2 regions of the Latilactobacillus parafuchuensis genome follow, and region 2 is predicted to be linked to the other one. Evidence: a T-box and tRNA genes for the amino acid it is inferred to sense, from the RefSeq annotation. Region 2 holds a T-box; the other holds one or more tRNA genes.

What was found. The T-box of region 2 lies ahead of tyrS (tyrosine--tRNA ligase). A T-box ahead of a tRNA ligase gene usually reads a tRNA of that ligase, here a tRNA-Tyr.
Region 1: it encodes a tRNA-Tyr, which carries the amino acid that the T-box ahead of tyrS (tyrosine--tRNA ligase) is inferred to sense. The anticodon was not compared.

Annotation. Positions count from the first base shown of each region.
Region 1 covers NZ_CM143875.1:1,375,157-1,390,354, reverse strand. The annotation lists gene ACVPPQ_RS06830 (LTA synthase family protein) at 1-2,580, opposite strand, end outside; gene ACVPPQ_RS06825 (peptidoglycan recognition protein family protein) at 2,759-4,672, opposite strand; gene ACVPPQ_RS06820 (GntR family transcriptional regulator) at 4,864-5,565, opposite strand; gene nagA (N-acetylglucosamine-6-phosphate deacetylase) at 5,584-6,723, opposite strand; gene ACVPPQ_RS06810 (Gfo/Idh/MocA family protein) at 6,866-7,786, shown strand; gene ACVPPQ_RS06805 (bacteriochlorophyll 4-vinyl reductase) at 7,915-8,658, shown strand; gene proC (pyrroline-5-carboxylate reductase) at 8,801-9,613, opposite strand; gene ACVPPQ_RS06795 (PfkB family carbohydrate kinase) at 9,754-10,641, opposite strand; gene ACVPPQ_RS06790 (purine-cytosine permease family protein) at 10,634-11,995, opposite strand; gene ACVPPQ_RS06785 (ADP-ribosylglycohydrolase family protein) at 12,016-13,017, opposite strand; tRNA gene ACVPPQ_RS06780 (tRNA-Gln) at 13,170-13,241, opposite strand; tRNA gene ACVPPQ_RS06775 (tRNA-Tyr) at 13,251-13,331, opposite strand; gene ACVPPQ_RS06770 (peptide MFS transporter) at 13,456-14,916, opposite strand.
Region 2 covers NZ_CM143875.1:2,225,188-2,240,385, reverse strand. The annotation lists gene galT (UDP-glucose--hexose-1-phosphate uridylyltransferase) at 1-517, shown strand, start outside; gene ACVPPQ_RS11010 (aldose epimerase family protein) at 530-1,570, shown strand; gene ACVPPQ_RS11005 (cold-shock protein) at 1,669-1,869, shown strand; T-box leader at 2,163-2,380, shown strand; gene tyrS (tyrosine--tRNA ligase) at 2,433-3,695, shown strand; gene tdc (tyrosine decarboxylase) at 3,955-5,820, shown strand; gene tyrP (tyrosine-tyramine antiporter) at 5,899-7,323, shown strand; gene nhaC (Na+/H+ antiporter NhaC) at 7,414-8,805, shown strand; gene ACVPPQ_RS10980 (MFS transporter) at 8,915-10,360, shown strand; gene ACVPPQ_RS10975 (toxic anion resistance protein) at 10,557-11,762, opposite strand; gene ACVPPQ_RS10970 (5-bromo-4-chloroindolyl phosphate hydrolysis family protein) at 11,746-12,432, opposite strand; gene ACVPPQ_RS10965 (NUDIX hydrolase) at 12,617-13,159, shown strand; gene ACVPPQ_RS10960 (hypothetical protein) at 13,172-13,462, shown strand; gene ACVPPQ_RS10955 (5'-methylthioadenosine/adenosylhomocysteine nucleosidase) at 13,496-14,185, shown strand; gene ACVPPQ_RS10950 (zinc ribbon domain-containing protein) at 14,202-14,468, shown strand; gene ACVPPQ_RS10945 (ASCH domain-containing protein) at 14,586-15,038, shown strand; gene ACVPPQ_RS10940 (cysteine desulfurase family protein) at 15,166-15,198, shown strand, end outside.

The sequences.
Region 1 (15,198 bases), 850 kb from region 2:
TAACCCGTATTGACTTAAATCATCACCGGAATAAATCCCTGGTAAGTGATCACCATACCAAACCCAAGTAATCGGTTTTTGAATCTTGTCGATTTTTTCTTTGAACGCCTTAACTGCCTTATCGGTATAGGCTAACCCTTGCGCATAATTTTCAGCCGACTTCTTAGCGCCTGGCGTATTAACGGCACTACCACTCACTTCATAATTAACGTGCGTATAAGCATCTTTATCGTATGGATAATGATTTTGCATCGTCACTAAATTAATAAATTGACCACTCTTTTTCTGATTAATCTGGTCTAAGGTATTTAGATAGGCCGTTTGATCTGACAAGTAAGGATTTTTATCAATTTTAGATTGATGTTTAATGGGCGTTGAACTCCCTAGATATGAAAAGGTGTTAAACCCAAATTTTTTATAAACAGCCTGACGATTATAATAAACCCCTGAATAAGGATGAATAGCACTCGCATAGCCGAATTGATTGGCAATCGTCGGATTACTCTTCAAACTAGTCACTAATTGTGAATACGGCGTTGGTAATGTTGGTGAGAAGTTACTCATTACAAAACCGGTTAACGTTTGATATTCCATATTAGCCGTACCGCCACCGTATCCAGAACTCATCATTAAGCCGGATGTCGTTGTTTTCTTCAACTGCCGGATATACGGCATTGGATCTTTACTAATTTCCAAGTTAGGCACTCGCGTTGGATCCGAGAAACTTTCACTTAAATTAAAAATAACGGTTTGATTTTTCATCGTTGTTTGACGTGTTTGATTGCTATTCTTAGCTGCCGCTTGATACGCTTTAACAATTTTTAGAACCGCCTGTTTCGAATAGCCTTTAGGTTTTTCCATGACGGTAACGTCTACGTTATTTAAGAATTGCAACAACGGTCCATTAGTCTGTGCCCCCACCAATTGATTGTAAAACATCGATTGATTGCCTACCGCACCAGATACGGATTGCACAACTGATCCTTGATGATTTAAAAAGAAACTCATTGATAGGAACAAAGCAGCCATAGCCGCTTTTACCAATTGTTTAACAACTGGTTCATTGCGCACTGGATGCTTTTTTTCTAACCAAAAAATCAACCCACACGCGAGAATAACAAGGATGACAAACGCAACGATTACGACCGGCGAAATCATCCCTAATAGACTTCCCAAAGCCGTAACCATCGATAGTTCAGATGGCAAGATAGGTTCTGATCTGACACCAATTTTGATCATATTGGCAACTGCAAAACCGAGCACAAAAAGATTGGTGATTATCAAACTAATCCAATAACGTCTGATGATTAGTTTTAACAACCAATAAATGGCAGTAATAATTAACGCATTGACAACAATAATCATAAATCGACTAAAGAAAGTATAGATAAAAATATTATATGAATCCCGGGTCGTCAAAGCGATACTAAGACTCGTATTCATCAATAACATCGACAGGCTTGCTAATACCAAAAAATTAATACCCGTTAATAATGGGATGCGTTTTTTCTTCAAAATCGCACCAATATCGTAGACTAATTGTTTGGGCGTCCGTTTCATCATCCATAACCACATTTTTTGTGGTGTATTATTTATTCTAGGTAGTATTCTTTGTAGGAGTAGGTTTAACAAAATACCAATTAAGACGATAATAACCGCTTCTGTTAGTGTACAGACTAATTTAAAAGCCCCATTAGTCGTTGTCAGTTTAGTGTTAAAGGCGGCTAATTGCTGATTAAATAATGTATTCGATTTAATCAACAACGCAAATAAAAGAATATAAACCGCTTCATGACTACTCTTTTTGAATACTGGTTCAAATAATTTAAAAATACTAATCGCCAAATAAATCGTTAATATCGACGTATAGGTTGAAAAACGAAGCGTTGTTGCTTGGCTTTTTGTAATCATATATGAAATATTCGACATCAACAGCATTAGACCAATTGAGCCACCAAACAAGCCCAACGTCCAACCAATCCATTTTTTAGTTGCTTGAGGCGTTGGATGGCGTTGAATAGTGATCCCAATCAACAGCATTAAAGCCACAAAAATAATGGAATTACCATTATTAAAACCAAAAATATCGTGATTAAAAAGTGTGGGCATTATCAATAGGCCAAACAAGCCTAATCTGAGGGTCTTTAAGTTGATTTGTTCAATTTTTTGACAAATTGGGGTTCTAAAAATTGACAGTAGCAGTACCCCAGTCACTGTTGGTTGTGCATTTCTTAGTATTGGAAAAAGTGCATCGTATAAATTCCCCATCCCATAAATCTTAAACATAACTGTCGTGGCAATCATCAGAATCAAACCTGTGACAAAAATATACGACCAATAATGAAAGAACCGAGACTCTTTCCATTTGGGCTTAGCCCATATGTATCCAATTAATATTAATAATATGTTGTTAATCGGTAAAATGCCAATTTTAACGATATTAAAAGCGGCCCAGATTGTATTCATTTTAGGCAACGCCATGAATGTGTAATCTAATTGAAATAAAAAGGTATAAAAGATCGTTATACTTGCGAAAATCCAAATTAATAGATTGCTAAAGAACTGTTTCTTCTTAATCATTCTTTTTTAAAACTCCTATCATTAGTCATTCTTTACATATCACTTTTAATATACCATTTATTCTACGAAACTTTAACGTCATTTTACTAATACTTATATTATTATAGAAATTATTATCTTCTAAATAGCACAAAAAAGGCGGTTCCCCCAGATTGGGAGAACCGACCCATTTAAAAGATTAACCCTTGACGGTATTATTAGAGAACCAATAATCAATAAAGTTCCCATTACCGGAAATATCATCGGTATAGCGTGAGATAATCTTCAAATATTTGCCTTTCATATTGGCTTTCAATGGTAGATTAAAATTAAATCCACTATTAGTAGCGTTATATAAGGTTGGATATTTCTTTTGAACATCACTCCGATTACCAATCCGACCGATTCGATAGCGACCTAATTCTCGATTATTGGCCGCATTCAAAACAATAATGTAGCTGTAGGGTTTGCCTAACGACAAATCACTAGCATGCCAACCGTGAGCGTATAACTTATTACCTTTTTTAATGGTATAAGCATCTAGCCAAGCTTTATTGGCCGCTTTTTTAGTTTGGTAAGAGCCAAACGTTTGTGACGCAACTTGACCATTTCCAGAGGCATCACTGGCATAACGGACGGTTAATTTAATCTTCTTACCCAATAATTGTTTGGTTAGTGGCACGTTGACGACAAAACCACTCTTAGCTGCACCTTGAATTTGTGGATATTTCTTAGCAACATCTGGCCGGTTGACCGTTGATAAACGATAACGACCGAGTTCGGCATTAGTGGCTGCATTTAAAACAACCAGATAACGATTGGGTTTATTAACAGATGCACTATCAGCATACCAACCTCTGACCGTCATCTTACTGTTAGTAAACTTAACACTATCCATACTTGAAGCCTTCGTAACAACTGGTTTAGGTTTACTTGGTATCTTAACCGCACCATGGAAAGCATAATCGACATAATTTGTACTCCCAAATGGATCAGAAGAATATCGTGAAATAATTCTAACAGTTTTCCCTTGTAAACTGCTATCCACAGGTATGTTGGCCGAGAAGCCACTGTTCAATGCATTAACCACGTTCGGGTATTTAGATTGAACATCTGCACGAGCGGACCGCCCTATCTTAATGCGCTTCAATTCTTTATTCGTAGTAGCGTCCATGATAAATAAATAACTATAAGGTTTATTAGCCGCTTCAGTCGCCGCATGCCAACCAGAAACATGGATATTCGTAGTTGAAGCTGATGCACCATCTAGCCAACCAGCATTCGTATTCATCTGTCCGTAATAATGTTGAACCATCGCGTAAAATTGATTCATATCGTAACCATATTTTGCAAAATAAGCATCTGGATCCGTATGGTCGGTCCCACCTAGATAGGTTGAAATATTACTGTGAGACCAAACAGTCCCAACGCCGTTATGCGCTTGAGCTAATGAGGGTGTTAAATTGTATTGATGTAATAAATAAGCTGTATACCACGCTGAATAACTAGTGGTTTTCGCGAAATCTTCAAAATTGCGCGCCGTTACCATTTCAAACTGTGTAAAATACTTATTGCCAACCGCACCACTGCCCCACGCACCATAACTGGTATTATGAATATTTAGAATTGTGCTAGCGTCTATGAATGTGTGAACAAAAGCTGATTGCCAACCACCATTGATTTCATAATTAGCTTCACTACGTGCACTGAAGTTAGTTGGATTATCCGTATAATGCACAGCAACCCCTGATGGTAACCCATCATCCGTTTTATAACCGAACATTTCAAACTGGTGTAATTCTTTGGTTACGTTTGGATGTTGATAATTTTTTTGTAAAATATAATTATTAATATTCGGATAGCTTGCTCTAGAGCGTGCGTATGGTGTGCCGGCACCCTCTTCAATTGGCATTCCGATATCATCATTCGTTGCGGTATTTTTTTCTGTCTCCGCCTTATTCGGCGTTGCTTCTTGAATATCTTGTTCAGTTAACTGTGCTTTCATTTGAGCTGGTGTTAACACTGTCGCGGCATCAACTTGGCCAGTTGCCAATAAACCAACTGTCGATAGCATTGCAGCCCCAATTAAAAGATGTATCCATATATTTTTCAAAATAAGTTCCCCCCGAAAATCTTTTCACATTATTAAAAATGTACCATAAATTAAGAAAAATTTAAACAGCTTATTTGAGGCTATTGACCATCAAGCCGTATAACCTTTCACATTTTCGCCAACAAAATAGCAGTTAACTCACAATACTCTGAGTTAACTGCCTTTTTATCGGACATTTGCCCTAATTGTGCCTATCTTTCCAAATAAAATTCAAATCGTTCGCCGACGTATTGGGTGCGGACGTATTCGAATGGTTCACCATTCGCTAAGAATGAGACTTGGCGCAATTTTAAGATGGAACCGTTGCGCTTGATATCTAGGAATTCAGCAATTCGTTCGGAGGCCAACTGGGCCGAAACCGTCTGTTGGGCACCACCGAGCTTGTAGTCGCCTTTTTCTTCCAACGTCTTGTAGAAAGACGTGGTAATCTCAGACTTGCTAAAATCGGCTACCACGCTTTGTGGGACGGTTGCGACTTCAAAACAAATTGGCACATTGTCGGCATAGCGAATTCGTTCCATCCGTAAAACTTGCTGACCCTCTTCAAGATGGAGCTTCTCGGCTTCACTCAATGACGGGTTAGCAATGTGAAACGAAATCGTCTTACTCGACGGTTGTTTGCCTTGGGCGGTCATTAGTTCCGTAAAACTCGTGACCCCGGACATTTTTTCTTGGACTTTCTGATTGGCAACGTACGTACCAGCGCCAATTCGTCGTTCCAAAATGCCTTCATCCACCAAGGTTTGAACCGCTTGTCGCAAGGTCATTCGCGACACTTCAAAGTTTAAAGCCAGTTCTCGTTCAGAGGGAATTCTGTCGCCAATCGACCACTTGCCGGCTTCAATATCCTTTTTGATCTGATTATGAATTTGAATATAAACAGGTGATTCCATGGGACACACTCCTATTAATTAATGTTGGTAACCATTGCCGTAGCTATAAGTTGCCACAAGATTTTGATTTTGATCTAAAACGTTCATGTCGGCATCACGGCCTACTTCAAGTTTACCTTTTTGTGTTAAGCCGAATTCTTCAGCTTGGTTGGTACTCGACATCATGACTGCTTCAAAGATACCACAACCAGTGAAACGTTGCATGTTTTTAAAAGCGTCGATGAACATTAGAACGGAACCTGCTAAAGTGCCATCTTCAAGACGTGCTTGTTTGTCTTTGACAATCACTTTTTGGCCGCCAAGTTCACTTTCGCCTTCTGGCATCCCTTTTGAACGCATGGCATCAGTCACGAGATCGATTCGCTCTGCCCCTTTTTGTTCGTAAGCTAATTTAATCATATCAGGCACAATATGGAAACCATCGGTGATTAATTCAGCGTACATGTTGTCTTCCAACATTGCATGGCCAGTGACACCAGGTTCGCGATGTTTGAATTCACGTTGGGCATTGTATAAATGCGTCACGTGAGTTGCTTTACTGTCCAACATTTGTTCCCGAGTGGCGTTACTATGACCGACTGAAGGCACGATGTTATGTGCTAAACAATAGTCTTCAAACGCTTTTGAACCAGGATCTTCAGGTGCGTATGTAATTAAGCGAACCCGGTTACCTGATAATTGATTCCATTGATCCAACAAATCAACGTCTGGATCTTTAATGTATTTTTCAGGTTGGGCCCCTTTAAAACTTGGTGAAATAAAAGGCCCTTCCAAATGAACACCCTTGATTAATGGGTTCTTTTCAGCCGCTTCTTTAACCCCGCGCATGGCGTTGGCAATGTTATCGTTTGATTGCGTCATAGTTGTTGCAAATAAGGTTGTGACCCCTTCATGTTGCATCATCTTAGTGGCCATTTCGTCGATTTGTTGTGCATCACCGTCCATGGCGTCAAAACCATAACCGCCGTGACAATGGACATCGATAAAACCAGGGACAAGCGTTTGGCCTTTCATATCTTGGATTGTTTCGCCAGCTTGTGCTTTATAATCAAACATTGGTCCAACAGCTAAAATTTTGTCATCAAAACGGATGTAACCATCTTCAATCACTTCATCACCCGTATAGATTACCGCATGTTTTAGAACTTTTACTGTCATTTTTCATCCACCTTTATCTAATTGATAATTCCAGTATAACTGGTATAGACCAAAAAATCAAGGGCTGCTATTGGAATATTTAAACCGTTTTCTTTAAAATTTGTTACACTTAGGCTATCAACAATTAATGGAGGACTATTCAATGTTAAAGATTGGTGTGCTTGGTTTAGGCAACATCGCGCAAAAAGCGTATTTGCCGGTAATGGCTCAAATGCAAGACCGGGTTGACTGGTATTTATGTACGCGTCAACCGGCTAAATTAGCCCAATTACAAGCCCAATATCATTTTTCCCACGCGACCGATTCAATCGATGACCTACTAACAAGTCATTTAGACGCACTCTTTATCCACACCCCGACACCCACTCATTACGCGCTCGTGCGCCAGGCGTTGGAAAACGGCTTACACGTTTTTATCGACAAACCGTTGAGCGAAAAACCATTTGAAGTCGCCGCTTTATACCAACTTGCTAAGCAACAAAACCGGTTATTAATGGTTGGTTTTAATCGACGTTTTGCCCCCATGATCCAACAATTAGCGGCACTGCCTGCTAAGCATTTAATCGAGGTCACTAAAACCCGCGTTGATACGTTACAAGCTACACCATTTGCGATTTATGATCTAATGATTCATCCCCTAGACACCGCACTCTATCTGGCTGGCGATATCGGGCTCGATTATCAAGTCCATACCTATTGTCAACAGACCGATCATCACGAACTACTTTTAGCGCGCATCCAACTTGAAACGCCGCATCAATTGATCACCGTGACGTTGGATATGCAAAGTGGCACCAATCAAGAAATCGCGACCGTCCACACGCCAACCGGTCGTCACACGGTCAACAATTTAACCGAGCTGGTTCACCAACAAGTAACTGGTCAACAGCTTGAAACTGTCGCCGATTGGATACCGACGCTGACCAATCGTGGTTTTGCGCCCATGATTGACGCGTTTATTAGTGCGATTGAAAATGACCAACCCTCACCGGTCTCGACGGCCAGCAGTCGATTAAGCCATGAATTATGTCAACAGATTATAGCAGATATCCCGACATTATAATATTGGAACCACCAATTGAGCTAAATTCAGTATTTAATATCTATATAAAAAATAAATATTAAATAACACTAGTACTAAGCTATACTTAAGTCATCTTAAAATTTCGAGTAGAAAGGATATTCTCTACTATGTCAGAATCAACAGCTCTAAGTCTCACCAAACTGATAGAAAATCCTATAGTACATGTCAACCGAACTGATTTCTTAGCTAAATTATATGACGTTAGTGAGACTGATATTCGACTAAATCACTATTCAATTGATTTCACAGAACGTAAACGTTTGGCTAAAAAAAGGATTAATTGGAATGTTAATCAAAGTGCAATGGCTTCAACACTTACTGGTATTCCAGGTGGAATTACTCTTGCTGCAACCATTCCTGCTGATATTCTTCAAAATATGATGTTTTCGTTAAGACTCGTTCAAGAACTAGCCTATATCTATGACTACGACGATGTTATTAACAAAGATGGCATGCTTGATATCGATGGCGTTATTGTTTTTTTAGGTATCATGGTAAGCGCTCAGGGTGCTGGATCATTGCTACGGGTAATCAGCTCTAATGGGGCTAAGTATACTGTAAAAAAAATTGGTCAAACTGCCTTGACCAAAACGATGTGGTACCCGTTACTTAAAAAGATATATCCATTCGTAACCGGTAGAATGCTGACAAAAGCTGGTCTCGCTAAAGGTGCTACAAAAGTAATCCCTATTCTTGGAGGTGTTGCTTCTGGTGGAATTACGTATATCACAATGACTAAATCAGCTACTCGCTTGAACACTGAACTGCTCAAGGGGTATGGGAACCAATACTCCAAAAAAGACTTTGACCAGGATATCAAGATTATTAATGCCCAATTTGAAGAACTTTGATTGGCTAAATATTTTCACTATCCGATTAATTTCCAATGCTACTTAATAATAAAAACACCTGGACGGTTGATAATTAACCGTCCAGGTGTTTTTGTCGTACCCTTAAAATAGTCAAACTAACACGATTCCGAAACTAAACAGCTCAGTCGCGCTCTTGATTTTCTAAGTCCTTTGCGATTGTTGCGTCGATGCCTTTGACGACGGCGGTCATTAGGCCGGCTTCTTCCATTGCTAATAGACCGGCGACGGTTGTGCCACCTGGTGATGAGACTTGGTCGACTAAATCCCATGGTGAATCATCACTCATCAAGACGTTTTGGGCACTGCCTAAGACGGCTTGGGCCGCAATTTCAGTGGCAGCATCCTTTTTCAAACCATGTTTAACACCGGCACGCGCCATCGCGTCGATAAATAAATAAACAAAAGCGGGTGAACTCCCAGCTAAGGCGCTGAACGTTGTGAAATCTTTTTCCCCGATTTCAACGACACCCCCTAATTGGGCTAGAATCACTTTAACGTCTGCTAATTGATCAGTCGTCACTTGCGTATTGCCAACCACCGCTGTGATGCCAGCTTGATTCGCCACGTTGACGTTCGGCATAATTCTGAGGATTGGTAAATCTGATTGACCGACTTGTTCGGCTAATTTGGCTAATGATAATCCTGCAGCGACCGAGACCATCACTGTTTTGTGCGCTTTGAAGGCCGCAGCCGTTTCTTCGAGGACTTGAGGGACAATGTACGGTTTAACCGCTAGAAAAACAATATCGGCTTCCGCCACCAAAGTCGCATTGTCCGCAACCGGTGTTAATTGATATTCTTTTGCGACAGCTTCATAAGTCGTGGCGTGTGCACTATGGACCAAAATATCAGTTGATGTTATTTTTTGAGCCTTAATCAACCCTTTAATCATCGCTTGTGCCATATTGCCGACACCAATAAACCCAATTTTCATAAGTGCACCTCTTCCTTTATTTCTTTCAAAGGATAACGAACTAGCCTTATAAAGTCAACTATTTAACCACCCATACCAGTTTTTTCAGATTCTAAACGACACAAAAATATAAAATCATGACTCACAATCCAACTCAGTTATTAATTCAACAACAGATTACCGCTTTCTTGTGCAACCACAATTGCTGCGAGATGATTAGCGTATTCAATTGCCAACCTGAGGCTCGCGCCGTTACAAAGTGCATGTAGCATCCCACCACAGTGTGTATCTCCTGCACCAATCGTATTAAGTACTTCGACTTCCTCAGCTGGTATAATACCAGAATCATTTTTAGTTATAAAATACGTCCCCTGGCTCCCCAACGTCACGATGATTGGACTTTGAGTGCTATTAAAAAGAGCAGTTGCCATTTCCTGAATAGTCCCCTTAAAACCCGCTAGAAATTCGATTTCATCTTGATTGCAATGAATCAACAGATTAGCCGTATTCAATACTAAATTAAGTGTGGCTTTCTTTAAATACTTAATTCTCGGCGAAGCATCAAAAATAATCCATGAATTGGTTCGTCTCTTCTCCAATTCATTCAAAATTAAGGTAGCATTCGATTCAGATTCAACCTGATAACCACTCAAATAAAAATACTGATAATCCGCCAAATTAATTTTTGTAAACCACTCTTTTTGAACTTGACTATCTATTCCCGAAATTGTCAAAAAACTACGTTCCCCATTGGGTTCTACTAAACAAATATCCCAACCATTATCATCACCGTTAATCAGTAACGGGCTTGTGATATTGAGCCGTTTAAACTCGTTTTGAATAATATCGGCATAAGTCCCTTCGCCTACTGGTACAAACAAATCGGCTGCTCCTTGCGCATACTGGATTGCCCCAAAAGTATTAAAGGCCGAACCGCCAATATTAGTTGCTTGAAGATCCCCAAGAACATCCCCACCAGAATCGGGTAATTGTGGCACATTAATGATTACATCTACGAATACTTCACCCATGATTAATGCTTTATCCATAATTTTTCTCCTTTTTAGGGCGTAGCACGTTAACAATCATCATACAAATAATTGCTGCTATCGCGGAAACAAATACGCCTAAACTATTATCTTTAAAAATACCATGGGCGAACGGGCCCGTCCAAATTGCATTATTTGTAAAAAGAAATCCTGTAATTGTGGCAATAATCCAAGCAACAATCCCACCAATATTATACTTAACGGGCGAAGTCATTATGATTAAAGACTCAGCATAACCCTCCTTTCTAAACATCTGACTATCACACAGAAAAATTGCTACCCAGCTTGCTAAACAAATCCCCAAGAAATTTAAGTACAATTCAAAATTACTTAAAAAATCTCCTGAAATAAACAAGACATATATTGGAATGACAATGACGATAGTCCCATGTAACCCAAGAGATGCTTTTTGAGAAATATTGATTCCGATTGTTGCCAAGTTTATTTTTGCAGATCTTAAAGATACGATACATTGTGGAATAAGTCCCCCAGCCGCAACCAAGAAATACATCGGTCCAATCCAACTTGGTAAAGCCGAATACATCACATCAAATGGATTACTTGCTGAAGAGAGCCCCGGTTCAATCGTACTAAGCAAAATACCACCAACCATCAGAACAAACAGTGGTAGTGCGCCTCCCATAGCTGTATTCCAAAAAGTAGCGCTTGGTTTAGTCTTGGGCTTTACGTAGGCCCCCCAATCTGCAGCCGCCATCGACCACGAAATACCAGAACCGGCTGCAACAATGCTAACGGCTGGCAGAAACCCCTTAAACCAACTACCTGAAGGTGAATTAATCGCCTGGTGCCAATCAGCCTGAACTAAGAAAATAAGTAGAATAACGGCCGTCAACAAACCAAAAACCCAGCTTAACCAAGTTTGTATTTTAGCTAACGTTTTTTCATTCAACAGACCTGATAACACCACAACGCCACCGAAAATTAAAATGGCTATCGCTGTATTCATACCATTTTTTCTAAGATTAAATATTCTAAACAAAGACAATAACAATAAGGTCCCGGTAATAATGTTAACCGCTAACCAACCGACCATGTTGATCCAAGCAATCAAATTTGGAATTTTATTACCATATATCCCATAAGCTGCTCGACTCAACTTAAACGTGGTTACTCCCTCTTTTTGACCAATCATTGCGACCCATCCAGGAATTAAGAATGATAGCGACCCAATGAAGGCCGCTAAAATTGCTTGTACAAACGATAATTGATAACTAACAATGATTGCCCCATAGACAAATCCCATGATTCCAACATTAGCTGCAAACCAATTATAAAATAATTTACCAGGTGTTAATGTTTTATCGCGCTCTGGTACTCTGATTTCTTCATCCATTCATAATCATCCTTTTTACATTATTTTTTTATAAAGGCACTCATTTTTTCAGCATAGTTATAAAAGTGATGTTCTGGATTTTTCCGATCTATAATGTCAATCCATTCTTGATCAATCGTATGATACCCCTGTTTAGCACCGCAAATAGCAGTTGCCATGGCGCCGATAGTATCCGTATCACCACCTAAGTTTGCCGAAAGAAGTGCACATTTTTTGACATCTTTTGCATAGTAGGCCATTGCAACCGCTGTAGGAATACTCTCAGAAATCATCGTTCCAGTACCAATCAAATTATAGATAGCGGTACAAAAGGCCGTATCATTATTACTAAATTTATGAGCAAGCTCGATTCCAAGAATAACTCGATCGTGATTTTTCGCAGCCCAAGTCGGAGTGCCCATCTTCAATCCCCTGTCGTTCGCGTCTAAAGCATGCTTGATTATCCCATCCCAGGAGAAATCAGCAATTGCGCCGCTAACGGCCCCTGCAATCATTGATGCCCCGCTAATCGCAACGTCGCTAGAATGCGTTATCTTAGTCACTTCGTAGACCATCTGCACTAGCGCATCAAGTTCTTCAGGTCGATATAAAACCCCAATTGGCGCAATTCTCATCCCTGCCCCATTCGTTAAAGCTTTATCCGTAATATTGCTAGGATTATCACCATTTTTAATTGCCATTAATGCAGCCTTACTACTGGGACCTAGAATATTATGATTCCATGCACCGACTTCGTTCGCCCATTTCATAATATGCGCCACCAAATTATGGCTATCGGGTTGCCAATCAGTTTCAATCAAAGAATCCAATATTGCTAATGCTTGATTTGTATCATCTGTATACTGACCATATGTAAAATTAACAGCAACATCATTATTGGCCGGACCATCCAAAAATTGAGTTATCTTACCCTTAAATTGTTTTTTTATTTGTTCGACTGGCCATAGTTCCGATGGCATCCCCATCGCATCACCAATCGCTTGCCCATATAAAGTCCCGAGTATCCTGTCTACCGTATCCATTATCAGTTTCCCCCACGTCTAAATATTTTTTATCAGTGAACGTTCAATCTCGATCACCCAATCAAGTTAACCGCTTTCATTATATTTCAAATAAATAAAAAGCTTGTTCTATCAACATTTTACTGTCTCAAAACAAGCTTCTTATACATTGATTGGGCTAGCTGGATTCGAACCAACGCATGACAGGATCAAAACCTGTTGCCTTACCGCTTGGCCATAGCCCAATAAAAAAATGGAGGAGAGTGGATTCGAACCACCGAACCCGAAGGAGCGGATTTACAGTCCGCCGCGTTTAGCCTCTTCGCTACTCCTCCATAAGTTGTATCTCATCGATTCAACTATATTATCTTACAAAATTCTGGGCCTAATTGCAACCCTAAAATGCAAAAAAAATCTTGATTATGTATAAATAATCAAGATTTTTTAATATTAATCGACTTAGTCGACACCTTCCATTAACTTGTGAATTGGTTTCACGAAGAAAATGAGAATGATCCCGAAGATTGCACTAACAATCCCGATGCCTAAGAAGTATTTAATTTCAGTTTGTGGTGAATATAAACGAACGAGTTGTGCATTAATCGCTTGGCCCGCAGCATCCGCTAAGAACCACATACTCATCATTTGAGACTTGAATGCTTTTGGTGCTAATTTAGTGGTAATCGAAAGGCCAATCGGTGAAATTAACATTTCAGCGATTTCAACGATGAACCATGATCCGATTAACCAGAAAGGACTAACTCGACCAGCGGTTCCGTGTAATAAACCAGGTAAAGACATAACCATGTATGACACACCGGCAAAGATTAAACCAACCGCGAATTTACCAGGCGCAGAAGGTTGTTTCTTCCAAGTACTCCACAACCAAACGAAGAATGGTGTTAATAACATGATGAAGAATGGATTTAAGGATTGGAAAGTTGCGGCAGCTAAATGCCAGCTTCCAATGTGTAGGACAGTTCGATCTTCAGCAAACAAGGCTAAAACGACTGAACCAGATTCTTCAATTCCCCAGAAAATAGCAGCGGCGATGAAGAGTGGAATATACGCCATAACACGTGAACGTTCTTTTTTAGTGACTTTTTGACTTGATAACATTCGTGAGAAATAGATAACGGGTAACGCAATGGCTACAATTGAGATGGCCAACACGATATTATCAATATTTAAATGACCAGTGAATTGTAACGCAAGCACCGCAATGATAATCACAATGACACCAATCACGATTTTACGAATAACGCTCTTCAATTCAGCACTCGCAATGGGATCATTTGCTTTTGAGTTTTCTTTACTAAATTGAGTCCGACCACGCCAATATTGAATTAAACCAAAGAACATCCCAACGGCGGCTAATGAGAACCCAAGATGGAAGTTCATTGACATCCCAACGGCCCCAACTAAGATTGGTGCTATAAATGACCCTAAGTTAATCCCGAAGACGAACATACTGAACCCAGCATCCCGACGACGATCAGTTTCACTATAGAGACTGCCGACCATTTCAGAAACATTTGGTTTTAATAACCCAGTCCCCGCCACAATCAAAGCAATTGAGATAAACAAAGCAGTTGCGCCCATCGGAATCGATAGGACAATGTGGCCCAACATGATGAGGACCCCACCAATGAAGACCGTTTTAAAACTGCCCCAGACACGATCACTCAACCAACCACCAACAACACTGGCTAAGTAAACCAGTGAACCGTAAATGGCCATGACTGACATTGCCGTCGTCTTATCAAAACCAAGACCACCTTTATCTAACGCAAAATACATATAGAATAGTAAAATCGCACGCATCCCGTAATAACTGAATCGTTCCCACATTTCTGTGAAGAATAACGTCGATAGGCCATGCGGTTGACCAAAGAATGTTTTTTCGTGTTTCTTTTCCATTATAAATACCCCACCTAATACTTTGTTATTTTTGGAAACTAAGAATCTGATAGCGACTGTAAAAATAGCCTATTCTAACCACTAGAATTTCGCTATCCAAGAACTTTCTTATCATTTGCTTAGAATCTATAAATGCCATTATAATCTTATTTTAATCTTAAATCAATTATTTTTTCAATAAAATGCTTGATTCTATTATCATTTACATTATTTTTTTCAAAATTACTTCATATTAATCCAATTAACTAACTAAACTAACTGATAATTAAGTTAGTATTCCCA
Region 2 (15,198 bases):
GACGACGATTTTGGACCGGTGGCAACACTATAGTGATCCCGAAGTCCAGATTTTAGCGCAGGACACTGACGGCACACCACACCATACGATTACGCCGATTGCGCGGATGCGCGGCACACAATTCGAATTAGATTTGGTCTTACGCGATAATCAAACGTCAGTTGAATTTCCAGATGGCATCTACCATCCACACGCTGATGTGCAACACATTAAAAAAGAAAATATTGGCCTAATTGAAGTCATGGGCTTGGCCATTTTACCACCCCGGCTTAAAACCGAAATGGCCGAAGTTGAAAAGTATTTGTGTGACCAACCCAACGAGATGGCAGCCTATCATCAAACGTGGGCTGACGATATTAAACGGGCACAAAACGTGACGCGTGCAAATGTCACTGGAATTGTCCAAACAGCAGTCGGTAAAGTCTTTAAACGCGTATTAGAGGATGCCGGTGTTTATAAACGAAATTCACAGGGACAAGCGGCTTTCCAACGATTTATTCAAAATATCAATCAATAGGGGGCAACAATCATGAAATATTGGCGTCAGGAATTTGGCACGATTGATGGGCAAACGATTTGGCAACACTGGTTAGAAAATAGTCAGGGCTACCAACTGGCTGTGATTGATTATGGAGCTGCAATTACTAATTTGGTGTTACCTGATCAAGCTGGTCAGTTTAAAAACGTGGTGATTGGTTACGATAATTTAGCGGACTATATCAAACAGGATGCTTATTTTGGTGCGACGGTAGGCCGTGTGGCTGGTCGAATTGCGCAAGGAACCTTTAAATTAGATGAGCAGACCTATCACACCCCAATTAACAATGGCGCCAATACTAATCATGGTGGGCCGAATAGTTTTGAATCGAAAGTCTGGCAAGCGACCGTCACTGAAAAAGTGGATGCGATTAGCGTTAGCTTTACATTGACTAGTCCGGATGGGGCCAATGGGTTTCCAGGTAATTTGCAAGTGACGACGACCTATACGTTGACCGAAACCAACGATTGGTTGGTTGATTATGCAGCGACAACGGACAAAAAGACGTTATTTAACCCTACATGTCACGTTTATTTGAATCTGACCGGTGATTTTGACCAAGATGTTGCTGATCATCAGTTATTGATTAACAGCGATTATTTCAGTGAAATTCAAGCTGATGGCATTCCAACTGGCCGATTGGTACCCGTAGATAATACGGTCTTTGATTTAAAGCATGCACGACCAATAGCCGATGCTTTTAAGAGTCAAGCCAAACAAAATCAATTGGTGACAGGCTATGATCATGCCTTTTTATTGAATAGAAAAATCACGAACGTGGATGCAAAATTAACGGAACCAACAAGTGGTCGCACGATTACGATTACCACTGAGGGTAATGCGATTGTGATTTATACGGCCAACGGATTTGGTAGTGAGCCTAATTTGACCAAGCAACCGATTAAACCACACGTAGCGGTCGCAATTGAGGCCCAGATGATGCCGGATGCGATTCATCATCCGGACTTTGGTAATATCGTTTTAGACGCTGATCAAGCCTATCATCGTCAAACGAAATATCACTTAAATTAAAATTAGTTTTCAGTTTGCATGCGGTTTCAAAATCGCGTATAATAGTGTTTGTCTAGAAGATGACTAGATAATATAGTGAATTTTAAAGGAGCAACATCATGGAAAAAGGTACAGTAAAATGGTTTAACAATGAAAAAGGTTTCGGCTTTATCTCGGTCGAAGGCCAAGAAGATATCTTTGTACATTTCAGTGCAATCCAAGACGAAGGCTTTAAATCATTAGAAGAAGGCCAAGCCGTTGAATTCGATATCGTTGAAGGCAACCGTGGACCACAAGCTGCTAACGTTTCAAAACTATAATCGAAGATAAAACAAGCTGTGACATAATCCAATTATCAATTGGAAATGAAGCTAAAAAAGCGGTCCATCCCAACTGAGGATAGAGCGCTTTTTGAGATTGGCGGGAATTGATGATCCATAGCACATAGCTAAGAAAAATAATTGTTTAATATAAGTGCCCCAAGACTGATGTCAGGCCACTTTATGTATAAGGTATTTTTAAATAAGTATGATAGATTTAAAATTAAAATAAAAAAATAAAAGAAAATCGTTGACAACTACAACGCTTTCTATTATGATTGGCCTTATAGAAATATAGAGCGATTGAGAAGCATAGTAGATTTGATAATCCATTTTACAGAGAGTTAGGGTATGCTGAGACCTAATAAATATTATCGAATCGAATTACACTTTCTGCAAGAGTGATCGCACGTGTGATTTACGTTAAAATCGAGAGTGATATAGATTAAAGTGCACTTTAATCTATATAACACGGGTGGTACCGCGAAGATGCTAATTATTCGTCCCTGTAATCTTAATTTAATTAAGATTGCAGGGACTTTTTTGTATAGGAGGAAATTTTGATGAAAAAAAATATTATTGATGAATTAACATGGCGGGATGCAATTAATCAACAAACAGATGCTGATGGGTTACGTGAGCTGGTTGAAAATAACAAGATTTCTTTATACTGTGGTGCGGATCCAACTGGAGATAGTTTACACATCGGGCATTTAATTCCCTTCATGATGATGAAACGATTCCAATTGGCTGGTCATCATCCTTACATCTTAATTGGTGGTGGAACTGGTAGTATCGGTGATCCAAGTGGTCGTAATTCTGAACGACAATTACAGACTATGGAAAAAGTACAAAAAAATGTTGAAGCTTTAACGGTTCAAATGCGGAAATTATTTGGTAAAGACGCGAACGTTACTTTTGTTAATAACTACGATTGGTTATCAAAAATTTCATTATTAGATTTTTTAAGAGATTACGGAAAAAACTTTAACATCAATACAATGTTGGCCAAAGATATTGTTGCGAGTCGTTTAGACGTCGGCATTTCATTTACTGAATTCACATACCAAATTCTTCAGTCAATTGATTTTAAACATTTACATGATGAACATAATATTCAATTGCAAATCGGTGGTGCTGATCAATGGGGTAATATTACTTCTGGGATTGATATGATCCATAAGCTAGAAGGTAGTGATGAACCTGTATTTGGTTTAACAATTCCATTGATGCTCAAGGCTGATGGTACCAAATTTGGTAAAACGGCAGGTGGTGCCGTCTGGTTAGATGCTAAAAAGACTTCACCATACGAATTCTACCAATTCTGGCTAAACCAGGATGACCGCGATGTGATTAAGTACTTGAAATTCTTTACATTCTTAGAAGAAGATGAAATCAAGGACCTAGCTCAAAAAGTTGCGACTGAACCTGAAAAACGTGAAGCACAACGTCGTCTAGCGGAAGAAGTAACATGCTTTGTTCATGGTCAAGAAGCACTTGATGAAGCTGAACGGATTACTGAGATATTATTCTCTGGTGATATTAAAGCGTTAGATGTTGCTGAAGCTGAACAAGCCTTTGAAAAAGCACCAACGGTTGAGATTACTAGTGAAATTAAGAATATTGTTGATTTCTTAGTAGATGCCAAAATTGAATCGTCGAAACGTCAAGCACGTGAAGATGTGACAAATGGTGCGATTACGATTAATGGTGATCGCGTGCAAGATACCGATATGGATATCAATCCAGTAGATAGTTTTGACGGTAAGTTCGTCATCGTTCGACGTGGTAAGAAGAATTATTTCCTAGCACGTGTAACAGACTAGAGACGTTTTAAATATTAAAGATGGCTTTTGTATTTTATACTATTGTAATTCTCCGCTTATAATTAATTAAGTGTAATATATTTAGTATAACCCCAAAATAAATACAATTGTAAGAAATAGCTGCTTCTATAGTAGCTATTTTTTTGTGGTTTAAAGTTGACGTAGTCAACTACATTTCTGGGTTTACATTTACAGAACAAGGGCGTATTCTAATGTATGGGGTTACACAATATATATATTTTAAGGAGGATTTTTTGCTATGACTAAGAATAGTTTTAATGCAAAAGAGACAGATCTATCTGCACTATTTATCGGTGATAAGGCTGAAAATGGTCAACTTTATAAGGACTTGTTAAACAAGTTAGTTGACGAACATTTAGGGTGGCGTCAAAATTATATGCCACAAGACAAACCTATGATTTCAGCTGAACAACAATCATCACCTGAATTCCAAGGAACGGTTAATAATATGAAGGACGTTTTAGACGAACTTTCTGCTCGTTTACGTTCACAATCAGTTCCTTGGCACAATGCTGGTCGTTATTGGGGACATATGAATTCTGAAACCTTAATGCCAGCTATTTTAGCATATAACTATGCGATGTTATGGAATGGTAATAACGTTGCGTACGAATCATCACCTGCAACCTCACAAATGGAAGAGGAAGTTGGTTTAGAATTTGCAACCCTAATGGGCTACACTAATGGTTGGGGACACATCGTTGCTGATGGTTCATTAGCTAACTTAGAAGGATTATGGTATGCACGTAATATCAAGTCTCTTCCATTTGCAATGAAGGAAGTTGATCCCGCAATTGTTGCTGGCAAATCTGATTGGGAATTGTCAAATATGTCAACTAAAGAGATCATGGATTTAGTTGAAGCCAACGGCGATAAGATTGATGAAATTAAAGCTAAATCAGCTCGCAGTGGGAAGAATCTTGAGAAGCTTGGTAAGTGGTTAGTACCACAAACAAAACATTATTCATGGTTGAAAGCTGCTGATATTATCGGAATTGGTTTGGATCAAGTTATCCCAGTACCCGTTGATTCTAACTATCGTATGGATATTAATGAATTAGAAAAACTTGTACGTGACTTAGCAAGTAAAGAAATCCCAGTTCTTGGTGTTGTCGGAGTTGTTGGCTCGACTGAAGAAGGGGCTGTTGATAGCATCAACGAAATTGCAGAATTACGTAACAAGCTTGCTAAAGATGGCATTTACTATTACTTACATGTTGATGCTGCTTATGGTGGTTATGGTCGTGCTATCTTACTTGATGAAGATAACAAGTTAATTCCTTACAACGAATTACAAAGTAAGTATGCTGAATACAACGTCTTTACTGAAGATGAAAATCTTATTTCAGAACATACTTATAACGCTTATGCTGCTTTCCCAGAAGCTGAATCTGTTACGATTGATCCCCATAAGATGGGATACATTCCTTATTCAGCTGGTGGTATTGCAATCCAAGATGTCCGTATGCGTGACGTTATTTCATATTTTGCAACTTATGTATTTGAAAAAGGTGCAGATATTCCAGCATTATTAGGCGCATATATTCTTGAAGGTTCTAAAGCCGGTGCAACAGCTGCTGCGGTTTGGGCTGCTCATCGTACGTTACCATTAAATGTTACTGGTTATGGTAAATTAATGGGTGCTTCTATTGAAGGGGCACATCGTTTTTATAATTTCTTAGGCAATTTAGAATTTAAAGTTGGCGATAAGACAATCGAAGTCCATACTTTAACAAATCCTGATTTCAATATGGTTGATTATGTCTTCCAAGAAAAAGGCAATACTAACCTTGAAGAAATGAATGAATTGAACCACGAATTCTATAATCAAGCATCATATGTGACAGGGAGTATTTATGGCAATGAATATTTAACATCACATACTGATTTTGCAATTCCTGATTATGGGAACAGTCCATTTAAGTTCGTTAATGATTTAGGGGTTTCTAAAGAAGGCTGGGAAAAAGCTGGTAAAGTGACAGTTTTACGTGCAGCTGTTATGACACCATATATGAACAAAGAAGATAACTTTGATTATTTTGCTCCTAAAATCAAACAAGCTATGCAAGAAAAATTAGAAGCCATTTACGAAAACCGTAAATAATTTTAACAATTCTTTAGCTTAAGAAAGCCGCGTATGCGGCTTTCTTGTTATGGAACAAAAATCGGAGGAATGTTTAATATGGAAAATAAACAAGCAAATAAAATTGTTTTGGGGACATTTATAGGATTAACAATGGCACTATGTGCAACTGTTCGTAGTATCCCTACGTTAGCAGCTACAGGCTGGGCTCAAATTAGTTATTCAATCTTTGCGGTACTATTCTTTGCACTACCAATTGCTTTAATTGCAGGCGAATTAGGAACGTCAATGCCTGAAGAAGGTGGCCCCCAACTTTGGGTTAAGACTGCCTTAAATAGTAAATTAGGTTTCGTGACAGCTTGGTTACTTTGGGTTCAAATGTTCCCAGGCATGGTAATGGTTGCTTCTACAATTGGACCATTGCTTGGTAATTCGTTTGGCAATCCAGACTTAGGAAATAATCACTGGTTTGTTTTAGGTTGTATCTTAGTTTTTTATTGGATCATTACACTTTTGAATTTAAAATTTGATATGGCTAAAGTCGGCGGTAATTTTGGCGTTTGGTTAGGTGTTTATATTCCAATCGTTGTTATGGCGGCATTAGGTATTGCTGTATTAATTAAAAACGGTATTATGCCTGGTGGGACTTTAGGACACTTTTCGATGGATAAATTAATTCCAGCCAAGGATGGCTTATCTTCATTGAAATATATGGCTGGTATCTCATTCATTTTTGTTGGGATTGAAATGTCATCAGTATTTATTCCACGCTTACACAATCCTTCTAAAACATTTACAAAAGGAATTTTTATTTCATTAATCGGATTAGTTTTATTAAACTTAGTCAATGCAATGTTGGTTTCAAATGTTGTGCCTAGTGGGAAAATGGAATTATCAAATATTACACAACCAATTTTGATTTATTGTAATATTTTAGGATTACCATCAATTATCGCTAACATTTTTAGTTTTATGGTATTTATTGGGGTTCTCTTGCAATTATCTGCATGGGTAACTGGCCCATCAAAGACGATTATTCAAGTTGCTCGCGATGGCTACTTACCATCAAAATTTGGTTTTCACAAGCAAAATCAATACGGTGTTTCTAGAAATGTTGTTTTAACACAATCAGTTGCAATTTCATTATTTGCCTTGTTATATGGTTTCATGAAAGATGTTAATGGCGTCTTTTTAACATTAACAAATGCAACAACTATTTTATACGCAATTGTTTACCTATTAATTGCGGTTGCAGTCTTGAAATTACGTAAAGATCAACCTAATCTTAATCGTCCATATCGGATTGGTAAAAAAGGTAACGGTCTAGTTTGGACTGTATCCCTTGCATTAATTTTAGGGATTGCAATTATCATCTTTGCAACATTATTTACAACAACGCTTTCGCAATCAGTATTAGTTGTAATCATTTCTGTTATCTTTGTTGGTATTCCATTTGTTATTAGTGCTTTCAAAAAAGAACAATGGTTAGTGGATACTCAAGCGGATTTAAAAAATAATAAGTAGTTTTTAAAATTAGGTCGGTTCAGATTAATGAACCGGTCTTTTTTGATTAGTTACTAAATATTAAATTAATTAGTTAAAGGAGTGTTAAAAATGACACAAGAAAATAAGCATTCGATGAATATAGTTGAGGCAATCGTAATTCTGATTGTAATGCTCAGTATTTTAGGCATATTAATTATCAAATTTCAAATTACACCACATATTCCAATATTGATGGTTTTTACATTGCTTATGTTTTACGGTAAGATTCGTGGTTATTCTTGGGATGAAATTCATGATGGCATTGTTGAAGGCATTAAACCAGGCATCATTCCAATTATTATTTTTTTATTAATTGGGGTATTAGTCGCTACTTGGATTGCTGCTGGGACTATCCCAACAATCATGGTCTATGGATTTAAGATCATTTCAATCAAATATTTTTTGCCAACCACTTTTATATTATGCGCACTTGTCGGCATTACTGTCGGAAGTTCTTTTACCACCATTTCAACAATTGGGATTGCACTATTGGGGATTAGTCATATATTAGGCTTTTCTTCAGCGTTGACGGCGGGCGCAATTGTATCAGGTGCATTTTTAGGGAATAACTTATCACCACTTTCAGATACCACTAATTTGGCTTCTGGTTTAGCTAAAGTTGATTTATATGAGCATATTAAAAGCATGCTACAAACTGCACTACCGTCAGCAGCCATTACTTTTATTTTTTATTTAGTGGTTGGGGGTGGCGCTAAAGATGGGGCTATGGCAAGCATTCAAAGCATGTCTCATATTTTACAAAGTAATTTTGACATTTCATTTTGGAGTATATTGCCAGTATTAGTACTATTCATATTCGCGTGGTTTAAAATCCCAGCAATCCCTTCACTATTAACTAGTTCGTTAGTATCGGTTTGTGTGACACTTTTGAGAGGGGTACAACAACTAACGCTAAAGGAAATTTGCGATATGTTAATGAGTGGCTACGTCTCACAAACTGGTAATAAGCAAATTGATGGTTTGTTATCACGTGGTGGGATAGAAAGCATGCTTGGTTCAGCTGCACTAATTATTTTGGCTTTAGCGCTCGGGGGACTGTTGATTAAATTTCAGGTTATTACAACTTTAATTAATCAAATTCAAACATTTGTTAATACGCCAGGTAAGTTAATTATGATGACGATTTTTAGTTCCGTTGGGATTAATTTTTTGGTGGGCGAACAATATCTATCTATTATTTTACCAGGTGAAACATTTAAATCTGCGTACGATAAAATCGGATTAGATCGTAAATATTTAAGTCGGACGTTATCGGCAGGTGGTTCAGCAGTCAATTCATTGGTACCATGGGGCGTTAGCGGTATTTTTATTTCTGGAACACTAGGCATAAATCCACTCGAATATGTTAAATTTGCAACTTATTCATATATTGAACCGTTGATGACTATTTTAATTGGTTTTACAGTAGTCAGTTGGCACTATTATAAAAAAGCTAAATAGTTCGTTATGTTTAATAATAAGCAATCAGTCGATTGACTATATTTTATTTTCTGAAAATAGCGTATAATAATCAAGATTGAATTTTATTAAAATGAAAGAAAGTGACTAAATGGCATTAAGCTACGCAGATAATCCGAAGGTTCAAAAGAATCGTTGGTGGATTCTGACCGCCGTGGGCTTGTTTACATTCATGGCAACTTTAGATGGTAGTATCGTTAATATCGCGCTACCAGTGATGAGTAAAGATTTAAAAATTCCGATGAACCAATCTGAATGGATCGTCTCGATCTACCTGATTGTCATCTGTTCCTTATTACTATTATTTGGTAAGGTTGGCGATGCTTTTGGCAAAGTCAAAGTCTTTAAGATTGGGACCGTCTTGTTTGTTTTTGGATCATTATTATGTGGTTTCAATAGTGGTTTAACCGTTCTGTTGATTGCGCGGGCGATTCAAGCGCTAGGCGCGTCAATGACGATGAGCAATAATAACGGGATTATCACCGAAGTTTTCCCGATTAAAGAACGGGGACGGGCACTAGGCTTAACCGGATCGTTCGTCGCGTTAGGCAGTATTGCTGGCCCCGGAATTGGTGGTTTAATCTTGTCCCACTTTAGTTGGGGTTATATTTTCTGGATTAACGTGCCGATAGGGATTTTAACGATTATCTTTGGTCAATTTGTTTTACCTAAAGATATTATTAAAACCCATGAGAAGATTGATTATTTTGGATTCGCTGGTTTTGCATTATTAATTGTCAGCTTATTCTTAGGCGTTTTCATTGGTCAACAAGTTGGGTTTACTCAACCGGGTGTCTTAGCGTTATTCGCACTTGCGATTATCAGTGCGGCAGCCTTTGTCTGGATTGAAAACCATGTTGAAAAGCCGTTGTTATCATTCCGTTTATTTAAGAATATTGATTTCAGTTTAAGTTTATTATGTGCTTTTCTAATTTTCATCGTGACGTTCTTCTTCAACGTGATTGCACCATTCTATCTTGAAAATGCACGTGGGTTCGAACCGAGTACCGCGGGCTATATCCTGATGATTTTCCCAATTGTCCAAGTGATTGCCGCACCGATTGCCGGCACGATTTCGGATAAAATTGGTCCAGAATTATTAACTTTTGTTGGGCTAGTTTTGATTTGTATCAGTCAAATCGGTTATATGACGATGAGCTTACAAACGCCAGTCTGGTTGTTCATGTTCTTCGTCGGGCTCGTTGGTTTAGGCAATGGGATCTTCCAAGCACCCAATAATACGATTGTTATGAGTTCCGTCGATGTCAAAGACTTAGGGATTGCCGGCGGAATCAACGCCTTAGCGCGAAACCTCGGTATGATTTTCGGGATTTCATGTGCCACGACCGTTTTATTCTCAGCAATGAGTCGTGAATACGGTCATAAAGTGACGACTTATTTACCAGGACATGCGGACGTCTTCATCGCTGGGATGCACGATGCCTTTATGGTTGCCTTAGTGATTTGCTTAGTGGCGACTGCATTAACGGGTTGGCGTCTCTTGAAACACCGTCAACAAGCTAAAGCGACGCGTTAGAATAGCGTTATCAGCTAAATCAAAAATGGCCTCATCCAAAGTCGGATGAGGCCATTTTTAGTTGACGCGCACCATAACTCATCAATATCCGTCCAAATCAAAAGAATCAGACTATCCTTGGTTCGGGATAATCTGATTTTTCAACTTGGTACTCAATTGATAACCGAGTTCTGGTGTAGCTTAGTTTCTCATTCATTTAATTAACGTTCTTAGGACCGTTATTGTGAGTCATTTGATCCGTTTGACCTTGTGTATAGGCCAGTAGGTGATCGCGTAAATCATTTTCCATGTGGTTTAATTCTTTTTCAGCGACCTGGCGTTTTTCATGACCTTCTTGTTGGATTTTCAAGGTTTCTTGGAGGGTTTCAACTAAATCATTTTGCGTCTTCTGAAGGGTTTCAATGTCGACGACGCCGCGTTCATTTTCCTTGGCGGTTTCAATTGAAGAAATCTTCAACATGGCACTGTTTTTCTTCAAAAGATCATTAGTGGTTTCAGAAACTTGGCGTTGCGCAGTGACCGCGTCTTTTTGACGCAAAAGGGTTAAGGCAATCGCCACCTGGTTTTTCCAAAGTGGAATGGCTGTATTGATTGACGCTTGAATTTTTTCAGCCAAGGCTTGATTGGTATTTTGAATTAAACGAATTTGGGGTGCTTGTTGTAACGTGATTTGGCGGGCTAATTCTAAATCATAAGTCCGTTTTTCTAACCGATTCTTGAATTGATTTAAATCATTGACTTCTTGGACGATCATTTGATTGTTATCATTTTCGGCTTTAGCCATCGCAACCGGGATCTCGGTTGTTTCGAGGGCTTCAATCTTTAATTGCGCAGCAGCGATATAGATGTTTAAGGCGTCAAAATAGGCTTTATTTTTATCGTATAGGGTTTCTAAAGTCGTATTATCGCGCATCAAGGCATTTTTTTCTTTATCAAGTTTAACCGCAATCCCATCAATTTGGGCGCCAATTTTTTGGTACTTCGCGGTAATTTCATAAACTGATTTCTTAATCTTACCAAACATGCGCTTGAAGACGTTGTGGTCTTCAGCGCGTAATTCATCAGGATCGGCTTCGTTTAAGCGATACATCAATGACGTCAGTGCGTCACCAATTTCACCGGTTTCTTGGCTTTGAACTTGATTGAGCATTGTTTGTGAAAATTCGCCTAATTTTTTCTGGGCGTGAGCGCCATAGTTTAAAACGGCTTGTTGATCGGTGCTATCGAGTTGTTCCGCCATTTGTTGGGCTTGTTGTTGTTGTTCAGGTGATAGCTTGGCTAGGAGTTCTTCACCATTGGCTTTTGGTTGATTGGCTTGCGTTGTGGTGGGAGTGTTTTGATCAAATGGATCGTTTAGTAAATCGGCCATTAAATCCGTTTGTTGGTTAGTCGTTTCGGTCATCGTTTTGCTCCTTAGTTAATTGTTGATTAGCGACGGATACTTCTGTGTCGAGATCTTCTAGATCATCGGCCACAAATTCAGTATAGTCGGTTTGAATTTGTTGACTTAAAGCAGCAATTGCTTCAGCGGATTTATCGAGAACGGCATAGGTATCGGCCGTCTTAACGTCGTGTTGGCTAATTTCGATAAATTTACGACTCAGTTCGGTTAATGAGGGTAGATGCCGGTATAAAAAGTCGCTGGCGTTGTGCAATTTTTGCGGTTCTTTGACGATGGCTTTAAAAAGCGCTTGGGTCGTTTTAACCGTGTCGTGGTTTAAGTCGATGGCGCGTAATTTAGGGAGTGCTTGTAGATTAGTAGCGACTTCTTTGACTTGACCTTCAGCCAGTTGCATCGTTTCACGGAAAAAATTAATCTCTTCGTTGCTCATACCAGCCGCTTGGTAGTGGGCTAACATGTTATCCGAAATTTTTTGTTGAATCTTAGGTTGGCGATTTCGAAGTAATTGGCGATAACTTAAGAAAATATAGCCAAACGCCATCAAAGTACCAAGTACTAGCCACATTGGGTTATTCGGGATATCGAAATAGTTGAATATTCCAAAAAAGAGCCATGTGGTGGCCACGAAGACTAAAAAACTAATAAGCCATATTTTTAATTGTTTAAGCATTTTCTTCAGCTCCTACGTTCATATTGTTGATTTCATTCTAACAGTAATCGGCACAAAAGAGTATCCGCCTAAGGATGGATATTTAAATCCGTCTTAGTTGTTAACTTTAGTTTAGAAGGGTGCGACGTTTTCCAAAAGCGCGTATAATAAACGAGACATCATTCCAAGCAAGGTGGTTATCCAAATGACGTATACTGAAAAAGTCTTATCTGAAGAATCGATTTTTAAAGGACAAATCATTGATTTGGCGGTCCAACAAGTAGAACTGCCCAATGGTCAAACGGCGCGGCGTGAAATTGTCTATCACAATGGCGCGGTCGGAATCATTCCGATTACCGCTGACGGGCGTTTAATCGTTGTGCGACAATGGCGGGCGCCCATGCAACGGGAGACGTTAGAAATTCCTGCGGGTAAGATTGATTTGGGTGAAACCCAACTTGAATCTGTCGCGTTGCGGGAATTAAATGAAGAAACAGGTATGACGACCACCGCCTTAAAAGGCGTCGCTAAGTTTTTTTCATCACCTGGTTTTTCGAACGAATTGATGACGTTGTTTTACGCCGATCAACTAACGCCGGTAGTTCATAAACGGCCGCTTGATGCGGATGAATTTTTAAATGTTGAAAAATTAACGTTGGCAGAAGCACAAGCGGCCGTTGCCAGCGGGTTAATCTGCGATGCTAAAACGATTATGGCGCTCTATTATTGGCAACTACAAACGAATTAGGAGTAGATAGCGATGACACAAGAACCTAAGACGCGCGAAGCTTATCGGCAACAAAAAGAAGCTGAGGACCAAGCGTTTAAACAACGTGATCAAGAACGACTCAAAACGGAACGTGATTATTCACGCGAAAAACAAAAAGCCGCTTTTAAAGCCGTCACCGAAGAAGAAGAAGAACCGACCACTCGTCGGGGGAAAAAAGTTGATTTGCCAGCGGTTAAACGTTTAAAAAAACGTTTAAATTGGGCAATCATCATCACGATTTTATTGATTATTATCGTTTACTTGATTCTTTTTTTCCTATAAAATAGTAATGGTTAAGAAATGGAGTGAACTAAAATGAAAATTAGTGTTATTTGTGCAATGGAAGAAGAAATGCGGACATTGCTCGCTAAATTAGAAGACGTCACCAATCATGAAGTTGCTGGCAATACCTTTTATAAAGGGCATCTGTATGGTCATGAAGTGACATTGGTCGAATCAGGGATTGGTAAAGTTCAAGCCGGGATGACGACCGCCATTTTATTGGCTGAAGAACAACCTGACGTAGTGATTAATACCGGTTCAGCTGGTGGGATTGGTGCGGGCCTTAAAGTCGGCGATGTCGTAATTTCGAATCAAGTTGCGTATCATGACGCGGATGCAACGGCGTTTGGTTACCTGTTAGGTCAATTACCCCAACAACCACAAAAATTTGACGCGGACGTTAATTACGTTGAAAAGATTGCAGCGGCAGCAACTGCCGTTGACCTTCCCTCAAAAGTGGGCTTAATCGTGACGGGTGATCAATTTGTGGCGAGTCAAGATAAGATTGCCCAAATTAAAAAAATCTATCCTGAAGCCCTTTCTTGCGAAATGGAAGGCGCAGCAATCGGTCAAGTGGCCACACAATTTAAGACGCCGTTTGTCGTGATTCGTGCGATGAGTGATGTTGGTGATGAAGATGCCGGTGTTACGTTTGACGAATTTATCATTCAAGCGGGCCAAAAGTCGGCCGCTATGCTATTAAATTTCTTAAAAAACATCTAATCTAAGGAGATCAACGATGGAAAAATTTTGCCAAAGTTGTGGGATGCCACTAACAACTGCCAATCAAGGCACTCAAAAAGACGGAACCGCTGCGCAACAATATTGTCAGCTGTGTTATCAAGCCGGTGAATGGACTGAACCGACTGCGACTTTTGAACAGATGTTAGCCAAAGGGATTGCCGGTATCCAAGCGGATTCAACCACCGGTCGCTTTAAAAAATGGTTTTTAGTTAAGAGCTATCCAATGATGTTGAAAAAAGTTAGTCGTTGGCAAGCCAAATAAATAATTAAAACGTTAAAATTAGCCGTTACAAGCTGATTTTAACGTTTTTTGATTGCATAAATAGGAGTGGGTCGCTACACTAGTTAATAAAGTCACTAACTGATGTGGAGGGTTCTCATGCAAAAAGCAATTCAAGATTATTGGCAACAATTTGTCACGCAACAACAATTATCAACACAACAACCCGTTCAAATCTACGCTTTTGGCGATAATCCAGCCATGGCTGACGAATTAGCCCAATTAGTGGTTAGCGGCCAAAAGACGGCGACGACTTCCGCAATCGCACTCTATACCAAGGATGAACCGGTGCCGCAGGTCGGCGATTACAACATTATTCTAGATGGACAGGATCAACCCGTGGCAATCACCCAAACCAGTCGGTGTGACATCGTTGATTATCAAGATGTGACTGAAGAACACGCCTATTTAGAAGGCGAAGGCAACCGGACGTTAGCGTATTGGCGTTCAGTTCACGAACCATTTTTCAAAGCGGAATACGAAGCGAGTCATCAGCTGTTTTCACCAACGATGCCTTGTTTATGTGAACAATTTATTCTGTTGAAAGCTTAAAAAGCGATGTTGGTCCTCGATTACGAAGTGCGCTATCTTAATTGATTAGGAATAAGCGTTCTAGCATCAAATTTTAAATAATCTATGCTAAGATATATAAGATACTTTTTAAAATGAGGCGAAAAAATTGGAACATATCTATTTAGACAACGCAGCAACC